DNA from 2 places in the Candidatus Pantoea communis genome. Region 2 is predicted to be linked to the other one. Evidence: predicted binding sites of a transcription regulator. Region 2 holds the regulator's gene; the other holds the start of a gene.

Region 1 (5,933 bases), on a different contig from region 2:
AGCTCAACCTCGCTAACGCTTATGTCGAGGCGAAACAGCCCGCTAACGCCACGCGCATCCTCAATCGTTATACCTTTGCCCATCCCGATGACGTCAATGCCTGGGATTTACTGGCACAAGCCTCGGCAGCACAGGGATTACGGGATGAGGAGTTGTCGGCACGAGCGGAAGGATTAGCACTCAATGGCCAGCTCGATCAGGCGATCACCACCCTGAGCAGTGCCAGCGCCCAGGTGCCGCTCGGCAGCCTGAAACAGGCACGTTACGATGCTCGCATCGATCAGTTCCGCGAACTGCAAAAGCGGTTCCGTCAGTATCAGAAAGGATAAAAAATCATGGTGAGCATTTATCACAACCCGCGTTGCAGCAAGAGCCGCGAAACTCTGGCGCTGTTGCAGGATAAAGGCATTGAACCTGATGTGGTGCTGTATCTTGAAACACCGCCTGACGTGCCGGCGCTAAAAAAACTGCTGCAACAGTTAGGCATGAGTAGTGCGCGCGATCTGATGCGCCGCAAAGAAGATCTCTATAAGGAGTTAAATCTGGCAGACAGCCAGTTGAGTGAAGATCAACTGCTGCAGGCGATGGTTGAGCATCCGAAACTGATCGAACGCCCCATCGTGATCAACGGTGATCAGGCACGAATTGGCCGTCCACCGGAAGCGGTGCTGGAGATTGTTTAAAGCCCCAGCGCTTCTTTGACAAAAGGAATGGTGAGCTTGCGCTGTGCGCTGATAGAGGCGCGATCTAACCGATCAAGCGTATCAAACAGCGTGCGCATTTCGCGGTCGAGGCGTTTCAGCAGGAAGCGCCCGACATCTTCCGGTAACTCAAAACCACGCAGCCCCGCTCGCATTTGCATCGCCTGGAGTTTGTCTTCATCTGACAATGGCTGCAAACGATAGATTTGTCCCCAGTCGAGACGGGAAGCTAAGTCCGGCAGGCCAAGATTGAGCTGACGCGGTGGACGATCGCCGGTGATCAGCAAACGCGTTTTGCCGATTTCCAGAATACGGTTATAGAGATCGAAGATCGCCATCTCCCACTCGGCATCACCGGCAATGCATTCGATATTATCAATGCAGACCAGTGTCAGGTTCTCCATGCCGTCCAACACTTCCGGCACAAACCAGGTGCGTTTATCCAGCGGAACATATCCCACCGCTTCACCACGGGCCGACATCTCAGCACAGGCTGCATGCAGTAAGTGACTACGGCCGCCGCCTTCACGTGACCAAAAATAGAGATAGCTACCGTGTTGCTGAGAGAGTGCGCCTTGCAGCGCCGCCAGCAGAGACGGATTTTCCCCCGGCCAGAAACTGGCAAAGGTTTCATCATCGGGTAAATAGAGTGGCAGTGAAAGCTGTGCCGGCGTGTTCAGAAGTACCTCAACGGATGAGCAGGCAGAAAACGGCGCAAGTTTATCACGATCCTTGCAAGAGATGAACCAGGCTTCCCTGCCCGGCAAAGCGCATTAACTTTCGCGCTTTTCTTCGGCATCCAGTACCACTTCCTCGGGCCGTAACAGATTGATTACGCGGAAAATCAGTGCCAGCGCGACGCCAACGATGGTGGCCAGCGCCATGCCTTTCAGTTCTGCAGCGCCGATATGCACTTTCGCGCCGCTGACGCCGATGATCAGGATCACCGAGGTCAGGATCAGATTCTGCGCTTTGTTGTAATCCACTTTAGATTCAATTAATACGCGAATACCGGAAGCCCCGATCACCCCGTACAACAGCAGAGAAACGCCCCCCATGACCGGCACCGGGATCGCCTGAATTGCGGCCGCCAGTTTACCTACGCAAGAGAGCAGAATCGCGAAGATCGCCGCCCCGCCAATTACCCAGGTGCTGTATACACGGGTAATCGCCATCACGCCGATGTTCTCACCGTAAGTGGTGTTTGGCGTGGAACCGAAGAAACCAGAGATCATGGTGGACAAGCCGTTAGCAAACATCGAGCGATGCAGGCCGGGATCGCGAATCAGATCTTTTTTCACGATATTGGCGGTAACGACTAAGTGGCCAACGTGCTCAGCGATCACCACCAGCGCCGCAGGCAGGATGGTCAACATCGCGGCCCATTCGAAGCGCGGCGTGTAGAAGGTTGGCAGTGCAAACCACGGCGCATCAGCCACCGATTGCCAGTTTACGATGCCCATAAAGGAGGAAAGCGCATAGCCTGCCAGCACACCAATCAGAATCGGGATGATGGCGAGGAAGCCGCGGAACAGCACCGAACCAAACACCGTGACCGCCAGTGTCACCATCGAAATGATGATGGTTTTGCTGTCTGGCGAGGTGCCATCGGCTGGCAACAGACCGGCCATATTGGCTGCCACGCCCGCCAGTTCCAGACCGATCACCGCAACGATTGCGCCCATCGCGGCCGGTGGGAACATCACATCCAGCCAACCGGTGCCGGCTTTTTTGACGATTAGCGCCACCACGCAGAACAGGAAGCCACACAAAATAAAGCCGCCCAGCGCCACTTCATAACCCAGCGGCAACAGCAGCAGCACCGGTGAAATAAACGCAAAGCTAGAACCCAAATACGCCGGGATTTTGCCTTTACAGATAAACAGATACAGCAACGTACCGACGCCATTGAACAGCAATACGGTGGCCGGGTTGATGTGGAACAGAATTGGCACCAGCACTGTGGCACCAAACATGGCGAACAGGTGTTGCAGGCTGAGTGGAATGGTTTGCAGCAGCGGTGGACGTTCGTCTACCCCGATTGCGCGACGAGTCATTGATATCCCCTTGAGTTGTGTTTTATTTTTTTGCCAAAAAAAAGCCGACTCTCTGGCCGGCTGGATGCTTTCTTTATTTCGTTCCGAAGATCTTATCGCCGGCATCGCCGAGACCTGGAATGATATAGCCCTTCTCGTTCAATCCCTGATCGATTGACGCGGTGTACAGCTCAACGTCTGGATGCGCTTTCTCCAGCGCCGCAATCCCTTCTGGTGCCGCCACCAGCACCAGCACCTTAATGCTGTTGCAGCCCGCTTTTTTCAGCAGGTCGATAGTGGCGATCATCGAACCACCGGTTGCCAGCATCGGGTCAACGACCAGTGCTAAACGCTCTTCGATATTGGACACCAGTTTCTGGAAGTACGGCACCGGCTCCAGCGTCTCTTCATCACGATAGACACCGACGACACTGATGCGCGCGCTTGGCACGTGCTCCAGCACACCTTCCATCATGCCGAGGCCCGCACGCAGAATCGGCACCACGGTGATTTTTTTGCCTTTGATTTGATCGACGTCGACCGGGCCGTTCCAGCCTTCGATGGTGACGCGCTCCGTGGCCAGATCGGCAGTGGCTTCATAAGTCAGCAGGCTGCCGACTTCTGAGGCCAGCTCGCGGAAGCGTTTGGTGCTGATATCATGCTCACGCATCAGGCCCAGTTTATGTTTGACCAGCGGGTGTTTGACTTCCACGATCTTCATGATTGTTCTCCCGGAATTGAGTTGAGCTAAAAAAAAATCGCCGGATTATACCGCCTTTTTGCCGCTGCGCCACTTGTCATTGGTCAATGGCTTAGCGCGATTCGCGTGATCTTAAGGATTGGCGAAAAATCAGCACTGTGCAAAGCGGCGTGAGATGGCACTCGCAAACGTTTGCCTGCACTGATAGAATTAGCGCGCTTAATTTTTGCCACCAACCGCAATTCGCGTGGGGATTCCGCAGTGACCGACAAAACCTCTCTCAGCTACAAAGACGCCGGTGTTGATATCGATGCTGGTAACGATCTGGTTGACCGTATTAAAGGCGTAGTAAAGAAAACTCGCCGCCCGGAAGTGATGGGTGGGCTGGGTGGCTTTGGCGCGCTCTGTGCGCTGCCGCAGAAATACCGCGAGCCTGTGCTGGTCTCCGGAACCGATGGCGTCGGCACCAAGCTGCGTCTGGCGATGGATCTCAAACGTCATGACAGCATCGGCATCGATCTGGTTGCGATGTGTGTGAACGACCTGATTGTGCAAGGCGCTGAGCCGCTGTTCTTCCTCGACTACTACGCGACCGGCAAACTGGATGTGGATACCGCTTCTGCGGTGATCACCGGCATCGCCGAAGGTTGCCTGCAGTCAGGTTGTGCGCTGGTCGGCGGTGAAACCGCTGAGATGCCAGGCATGTACCACGGTGAAGACTATGACGTGGCCGGTTTCTGCGTCGGCGTGGTGGAAAAATCAGAAATCATTGACGGTTCGAAAGTGCAGGACGGCGACGTGCTGATCGCACTGGGCTCAAGCGGCCCGCATTCGAACGGTTATTCGCTGGTGCGTAAGATTCTGGAAGTCAGCCAGACTGATCCAGAAACCAAACAGCTGGATGGCAAACCACTGGCCGATCATTTGCTGGCACCGACTCGCATCTACGTGAAAAACATCCTCAGCCTGATCGAGCAGGTGGATGTGCACGCGATTTCTCACCTGACCGGTGGCGGCTTCTGGGAGAACATCCCACGCGTGTTGCCAGACAATACTCAGGCGGTGATTGACGAGAAGAGCTGGCAGTGGCCGTCCGTGTTCAGCTGGTTACAGCAGGCCGGTAACGTCAGCCGTCATGAAATGTATCGTACCTTTAACTGCGGCGTGGGCATGATCATCGCGCTGAGCCCGGCCGATGCCGATAAAGCGGTACAGCTGATGACCGACGCTGGCGAACAGGCGTGGAAAATCGGTGTGATTAAAGCCTCTGACTCAGAAGAGCGAGTGGTTATTAATCCATGAAAAAACTGGTTGTACTGATCTCCGGTAACGGAAGCAATCTTCAGTCCATCCTCGACGCCTGCGCAAGCGGGCGTATTAACGGCAGCGTCGCTGCCGTTTTCAGTAATAAAGCCTCGGCATTTGGTTTGACGCGTGCGCAGGAAGCCAGCGTGCCGGGCCATAGCCTCGCCGCCAGTGACTTTGCCGACCGCGATGCGTTTGACCGCCAACTGATGCAGGAAATCGATGCCTATGCGCCGGATTTGGTGGTGCTGGCCGGTTACATGCGCATTCTCAGTCAGGCGTTTGTCGCGCATTATCACGACCGGTTGGTGAACATCCATCCGTCGCTGCTGCCGAAATATCCCGGACTGCATACCCATCGTCAGGCGCTAGAGAATGGCGATGAGGAACACGGCACGTCGGTGCACTTTGTTACTGACGAACTGGATGGCGGACCGGTGATTTTGCAGGCGCGCGTTCCGGTATTTGCTGAAGATGATGAAGAAGAGATCACCTCACGTGTACAGCATCAGGAGCATGCGATTTATCCGCTGGTGATCGGCTGGTTTGTCGATGGTCGTTTGCAGATGCGTGATGGAAAAGCCTGGCTGGATGGGCAACCGTTGCCATCTCAGGGTTACGCACACGACTGATTTTCACCTTATTCAGCCGCGTGCAGACACGTTGCCCCGCTTAATTCACCCCAGTCACTGGCTGATGTCAGCGCCTGGGGCTGCTAAAACCTGTTGCCTTTCTACGCCCTGAAAACGTAGAGCAACTTGCTTATCCCTTAACCAAATCTACCCGTAATGTAATCTTCGGTTTTGCGCGCTTTTGGCGAGGTGAAGATGCGGTCGGTTTCATCAAACTCCACCAGTTGTCCGTTATGCATAAACGCCGTGTAATCTGACACGCGCGCCGCCTGCTGCATGTTGTGCGTCACCAGCACCAGCGTGAAATGCTGCTTTAACGTGGTCATCAACTCTTCGATCACTAGCGTGGAAATCGGATCGAGCGCCGACGTCGGCTCATCCAGCAGCAATACTTCCGGCTCAATGGCAATGGCACGCGCAATCACCAAACGCTGCTGCTGACCGCTGGAGAGCGTCAACGCATTCTGTGCCAGCTGATCTTTCACTTCACTCCACAGTGCCGCTGCACGCAGTGCACGTTCACAAGCTTCGTTCAGCACGCGACGATCGCGCACCCCTT
Region 2 (5,933 bases):
CTTTATTGGCCTGGGCTTTGGGGTAGCGATCGACCACCAGTGCCTGCCAGCTGACCGCGGCGGCGCACACGCCAACCGCCTGCACAAAGCGCAGCGCCAGCATCATATTGACGTCCGTCACCCATACCATCCCTAGGCAACCCAGGGCGAAAATCGTCAAACCTGCCAATAAAATGGGTTTACGTCCAAAGCGATCTGACAACGGTCCCCAGAATACCTGGGCGCAGGCAAAACCACCGAGAAACAGACTGAGGCTGGCGCTGATGGTGCCCGGCGCGGTGGCGAAGTCACGCTGCATATCGCCAAAGGCAGGCAGATACATATCCGTAGCGAGGAAGCCGAGCATGCTGAGCACGGCAAGATAGGGCATAAATCCTTTTGACGACAACATAGTAATTCTCATTGGCAGATTGAACGTCGGGGAGTGTAAAAGAGTGCGTCATTCTTTGTGAAACGCTAATATTTGCGCAGTGCTATTAAAATTTTTGAAGGCAAAAGTATGTGGTCTGAGTATGCGCTGGAAGTAGTGGACGCCGTCGCGCGCAATGGCAGTTTCAGCGCAGCGGCGCAGGAATTACATCGCGTGCCCTCTGCCGTCAGCTATACGGTGCGTCAGCTGGAAACCTGGCTGGCCGTGCCGTTGTTTGAGCGTCAGCACCGTGAGGTGGTGTTAACCCCGGCGGGCGAGCATTTTGTGCGGGAGGGGCGATCTGTTATCAAAAAAATGCTGGCAACCCGCAGGCAGTGCCAGCAACTGGCGAATGGCTGGCGCGGACAGCTCAGTATTGCCGTGGATTGCATTGTAAAACCCCAGCGTACCCGACAACTGGTAAAGGATTTTTACCGTCATTTCCCGGATATGGAATTGATCATCAGCTACGAGGTATTTAACGGTGTATGGGATGCCTTAGCGGACGGGCGGGTCGATGTGGCGATTGGCGCCACCCAGGCGATCCCGGTGGGTGGACGTTTTGCCTTTCAGGATATGGGTGCTCTAAACTGGCGTTGTGTGGTCAGTCCTGATCATCCTCTGGCCGCGAGTGCCGATCTCAACGAAGAAGCGCTGCGTGCCTGGCCATCGCTGGTACTGGAAGATACCTCTCGCGCATTACCACGACGCATGACCTGGACATTGGATAATCAGCGGCGTTTAGTGGTGCCAGAGTGGGAAACAGGGATGGATTGTTTGCAGGCGGGATTGTGCGTGGGCATGGTGCCGGGCCACCTGGCGCGGCCATTATTGGATAGGGGGGCGTTGGTCGAGCTATCACTGCCGCAGCCGTTTCCGGAAAGTCCCTGCTGCGTCAGTTGGTCAGAACAGCGTGCGTCACCCGCGCTGGAGTGGTTACTCGCCTATCTTGGCGATGCTGAAACGCTGAACCACGAGTGGCTCAGCGAAAATCAGCTTTAACGGCGGTAATCACGGAATGGACCGTCCGCCACGGAGCGACGCTCAATCAGTGTAGGCTGGACCTCAATGGTTTGCGGCTCTTCGCGTTTGCTGGTGATGCGATCCAGCAGCATTTCCAGCGCTTTTTTGCCCAACTCCGCTTTCGGCTGGTGAACTGTGGTGAGCGCAGGGGTGAAGTAGCGCGCGTTGCGCACGTTATCATAGCCAATCACGGAGATGTCCTGCGGCACGCGCAGTCCCATCTCATCGGCGGCACAGATCGCGCCCATCGCCATGATATCGCCCCCGCAGAACACGGCGGTCGGACGCTGTTTCTGATTAAGGATCTGCTGCATCGCCTGATAACCCGATTCTGGCTCGAAGTCGCCCTGAACAACCCATTCCGGCCGCACGGTCACACCGCCTTCGCTCATCGCCTGCAGGAAGCCCGCATGGCGCCCGCCGCCGGTGTTGCGCTCCATTTGACCCGGAATCGCACCGATATCTCGGTGACCGCGCTCGATAAGGTAGCGTCCAGCCAGGTAACCCCCCTGGAAGGCGTTATCCTGTACGGTATCGGTGAAGTCGCCGCGAGAGGCGCCCCAGTCCATCACGACCATCGGAATGTTGCGGTTCTCTTCCAGCATCTGCAGCAAATCGTCAGGATACTCTGAGCACATGACTAACAGACCATCCACACGCTTTTGCGCCATCATCGACAGGTAAGCGCGCTGCTTTTGCAAATCGTTATGTGCGTTGCCCAGAATCAAGGTATAGCCGCGTTCGAAACAGTGGTTCTCAACCGCTTCGATAATTTCGGCAAAGTAGGGCGCTTCGCTGGAAGTGGCTAACAGTCCCAGCGTTTTGGTGTGATTCACCTTCAAACTACGCGCAACGGCGCTCGGCGAATAGTGCAGCTCTTTAATCGCTTCCCATACGGCGTTACGCGTTTCCTCTGCAACAAAACGCGTTTTGTTGATGACATGCGAAACGGTGGTGGTAGATACACCCGCGCGTTTCGCTACATCTTTAATTGTTGCCATGAAAAAGGTACTCCCCGGCTTATCGCAACTTACTGATAAGTATTTTGTTAAACGTTTGCGTCTGCGAAGGGTTTTATGCCCTAAAGGGGGGGGCAAATCTGCCGTTTCAGGCAGGGAAAATCACTTCAGCAGGCTGTAAATACAGCATGCGCAAAAATCAGTTGCGCAACGAAAGGCGGCGATTCTAGCAAGCCAGCGCGGATAAGACGAGATTTTTGCCCACCGCTGTGCGAAAATTGTTTTAACCCTAATAAATGTGTGACTAAGGAGTAGTGATGAGTACAGATTTAAAGCTGGCGCTAATGACCACGGTTGGCGCACTGTTGATGATTATTGCGTTTAGCTTCACCGCCATTCTTCATTAATTCAAAGCGCATCAATAAAAAAAGCCGGCACTGATTAAGCGTCCGGCTTTTTTTGTGGCGAGAGCCACAGGATGTTGCGCAACAATTAGCGAATAGTTTTTGGAGTCATCATACGGCGCGCACCGACATAGTGTTTCTGCCAGTAGTCTTCGCCCAATGCGCTAATCTGAATGTCTTTACCGGTGCGGGGTGACTGAATAAATTTACCGTTGCCGAGGTAAACGCCCACATGATCGGCAGTCCCGCGATTATTGATGCGGAAGAATACCAAATCCCCTTTCTCCAGCATCTCACGCTTAATGGGCGCGGCATCGTGCAGGTGATACATCTCATTCGCCGTGCGTGGGAATTTGTATTTGACGAGATCTTTATAGGCATACCAGACCAAACCACTGCAATCGAAACCGGTATGGGGTGAGGTGCCACCCCACTGGTAAGGCTTGCCCAGTTGTCCCATCAACTTCGTCATCGCGGTTTCGCGTGCCTTTTGGTAGCGCAGGCGGTGGGATTTGCTCATCTTGATGCCAGTGAGTCCCTGAACTTCATCGTCCACATCCGGGGACTTTTTCGCGAGGCGTTGATGGCCATACTTTTTCAATGGCGACTTCAGCAGGGATTTTTTGCGGCTGGATTTGTTTAAGGCGGTTTCGGTTTTACTCTGCTTTTTCAGCTTGAGCTTCTGCACGGTGGTCAGGCGAGACTTTTTAGCCGTTGTTTTAACCGGGCGTCGCTTGCGGCGCTCATCTTCGCGCGCACTTTTTTTCTCGGCGTTATGCAAACTGGCATTAATCGGGGCATGCTGCGAAGCAGAAGCCACGTTAAAAAACAGTTGCGCAAAAGCCAGTATGAAAAGCGTAATCAGTAAACGCATAGTCCGGTACAGGTTAAGCAGTCTGGCAAAAAGCAGGCTGCGGCAGAGTAAGAGAAATCTGATCAACGATCAGCGCCGAAGCAATTCTAATCCACTTTTTTTCCAAAAGGTAAGGCCTTTTTCTATTAATCTGTTACCAGGTAGATAATGTCGCTAAATTGAGCGATTTCAGCTGTTTAACGCAGCGAAATTATTGCTAATTATTAATTTGTTCATGCTTATTAATGATATGAAAATGTTATCTGTACCCTCAGCACTTAACAAACATGGCGATCAGCTGGTCGGTAACGCAAAATCCCGTTTTCAGTGCGGGGCTGAAGTCGCTACAATAAACAAACACGAAGTGAAGTATTAAGGAAGGCAATAATGAGTACTGTTGAAAAAATTCAGCGCCAGATCGCAGAAAACCCGATTTTGTTATACATGAAAGGTTCCCCGAAACTGCCAAGCTGCGGTTTCTCTGCACAGGCTGTGCAGGCGCTTTCTGCCTGTGGCGAGCGCTTCGCGTATGTGGATATTCTGCAAAACCCGGATATCCGTGCAGAATTGCCAAAATACGCCAACTGGCCGACTTTCCCGCAATTGTGGGTGGATGGCGAGCTGGTCGGCGGTTGCGACATTATCGTTGAGATGTTCCAGCGTGGCGAATTGCAGCCGCTGGTAAAAGAAACCGCTGAGAAGTATAAAGAAGCGGAATAATTGCGAAGGCCGACACATGTCGGCCTTTTCTTTGCGCACTCATCCGGCAATCAGCCAATCAACCCATCAGGCAGAGGCATCGTCTTCAGTCTGTTCTTCACTGAAAGCCAGTGGCCAGCCCCCCAAACGTTTCCAGCGATTCACCAACTCACAGAACAGCGTGGCCGTTTGCTCGGTGTCGTACAGCGCGGAGTGCGCCTGCGTGCTATCAAACTCCATCCCCGCCGCTTTGCAGGCTTTTGCCAGCACCGTCTGTCCCAACACCAAACCGCTCAGTGCCGCGGTATCAAAGGTCGCAAAAGGATGGAAGGGATTACGCTTCAGGCTGGCGCGTTCGGCGGCGGCCATCACAAAGTTCAAATCGAAAGTCGCATTGTGCGCCACGATAATGGCGCGATTACAGCCATGATCTTTGGTGCCTTTGCGCACCATCTTGAAGATAGCATGCAGCGCTTCGTATTCGCTTACCGCGCCGCGTAAAGGGTTGGAGGGATCGATACCGGTAAACGCCAGCGCCGCAGGATTCAGGATCGCGCCTTCGAACGGCTCAACGTGAAAGTGCAGGGTTTCATCACGGTGTAACCAACCGTCCTCATCCATCTTGAGCGTGGTGGCCGCAATTTCCAGCAGTGCATCGGTTTGCGCGTTAAAGCCGGCGGTTTCGACGTCAATAACCACAGGATAAAAACCACGGAAGCGTTGATGAAGAGCGTTTAAGGCGTTCGATTCAGACATCAGGATCTCATAGCAAGAAATGGGGCAGCGCGCATTATGGCAAAAATTAAAGGAGGGTGCAGCAGGAGAGGGAAGTCAGCCTGCAAATTAGCAGACTGACTAACGGCATCAGTGACCGAGGCCGTGACCAGCATGTTTGTTTTCGATCAGCTCGATTTTGTAGCCATCGGGATCTTCAACAAAGGCAATAATGGTGGTGCCGCCTTTTACCGGACCGGCTTCACGCGTCACGTTGCCACCGACACTGCGGATGCGCTCGCAGGTCTCAGCGACGTTATCGACGCCCAGCGCGATATGACCATAAGCATTACCGAGGTCGTACTTGTCCACGCCCCAGTTGTAGGTCAGTTCGATCACCGCGCCTTCACTCTCTTCGGTGTAACCCACGAAAGCCAGGGTGTATTTGTATTCGGTGTTTTCGCTCTGACGCAGTACGCGCATGCCCAGCACACGGGTATAAAAATCGATAGAACGTTGCAGATCGCCAACGCGTAACATGGTGTGAAGTAAACGCATAACATCCTCTTTTGAAAAGTCATCAGGGAATGACAAAGACTAGCAAGTATAGCCAGTTAATGCCCTGAAGAAACAGCACTGCCGCACATCCGGTGCGGCAGCTTGATTCTTACAGGCTTGGATAATCCGTATAGCCTTCAGCGCCGCCGCCGTAGAAGCTTTCCGGGCGCTGTGGATTCAGCGGTGCGTCTTGCTGCAGACGCTCAACCAGATCCGGGTTAGCAATAAAGTCGCGACCAAAGGCCACGGCATCAATCAAGCCACGTGCAATCAGGTCGTCAGCTTTCTCAACGCTGTAAGCACCCGCACCGATA

Evidence for each region. Region 2 encodes PurR, which represses purine synthesis genes. Its sites were predicted from a motif close to CANGCAAACGTTTGCNTG; they were not measured.
Region 1: a site for PurR is predicted at 3,619-3,636, ahead of purM (phosphoribosylformylglycinamidine cyclo-ligase). Genes of this name have one in related genera too.

What each region holds. Positions count from the first base shown of each region.
Region 1 covers NZ_VWXC01000026.1:50,549-56,481, reverse strand. The annotation lists gene bepA (beta-barrel assembly-enhancing protease) at 1-329, shown strand, start outside; gene arsC (arsenate reductase (glutaredoxin)) at 336-683, shown strand; gene hda (DnaA inactivator Hda) at 680-1,381, opposite strand; gene uraA (uracil permease) at 1,475-2,758, opposite strand; gene upp (uracil phosphoribosyltransferase) at 2,832-3,458, opposite strand; gene purM (phosphoribosylformylglycinamidine cyclo-ligase) at 3,699-4,739, shown strand; gene purN (phosphoribosylglycinamide formyltransferase) at 4,736-5,374, shown strand; gene pstB (phosphate ABC transporter ATP-binding protein PstB) at 5,512-5,933, opposite strand, start outside.
Region 2 covers NZ_VWXC01000001.1:469,720-475,652, reverse strand. The annotation lists gene punC (purine nucleoside transporter PunC) at 1-391, opposite strand, end outside; gene punR (DNA-binding transcriptional activator PunR) at 500-1,411, shown strand; gene purR (HTH-type transcriptional repressor PurR) at 1,408-2,433, opposite strand; gene cydH (cytochrome bd-I oxidase subunit CydH) at 2,709-2,798, shown strand; gene F3J37_RS02465 (C40 family peptidase) at 2,884-3,669, opposite strand; gene F3J37_RS02460 (Grx4 family monothiol glutaredoxin) at 4,033-4,368, shown strand; gene rnt (ribonuclease T) at 4,435-5,103, opposite strand; gene gloA (lactoylglutathione lyase) at 5,212-5,619, opposite strand; gene F3J37_RS02445 (alkene reductase) at 5,729-5,933, opposite strand, start outside.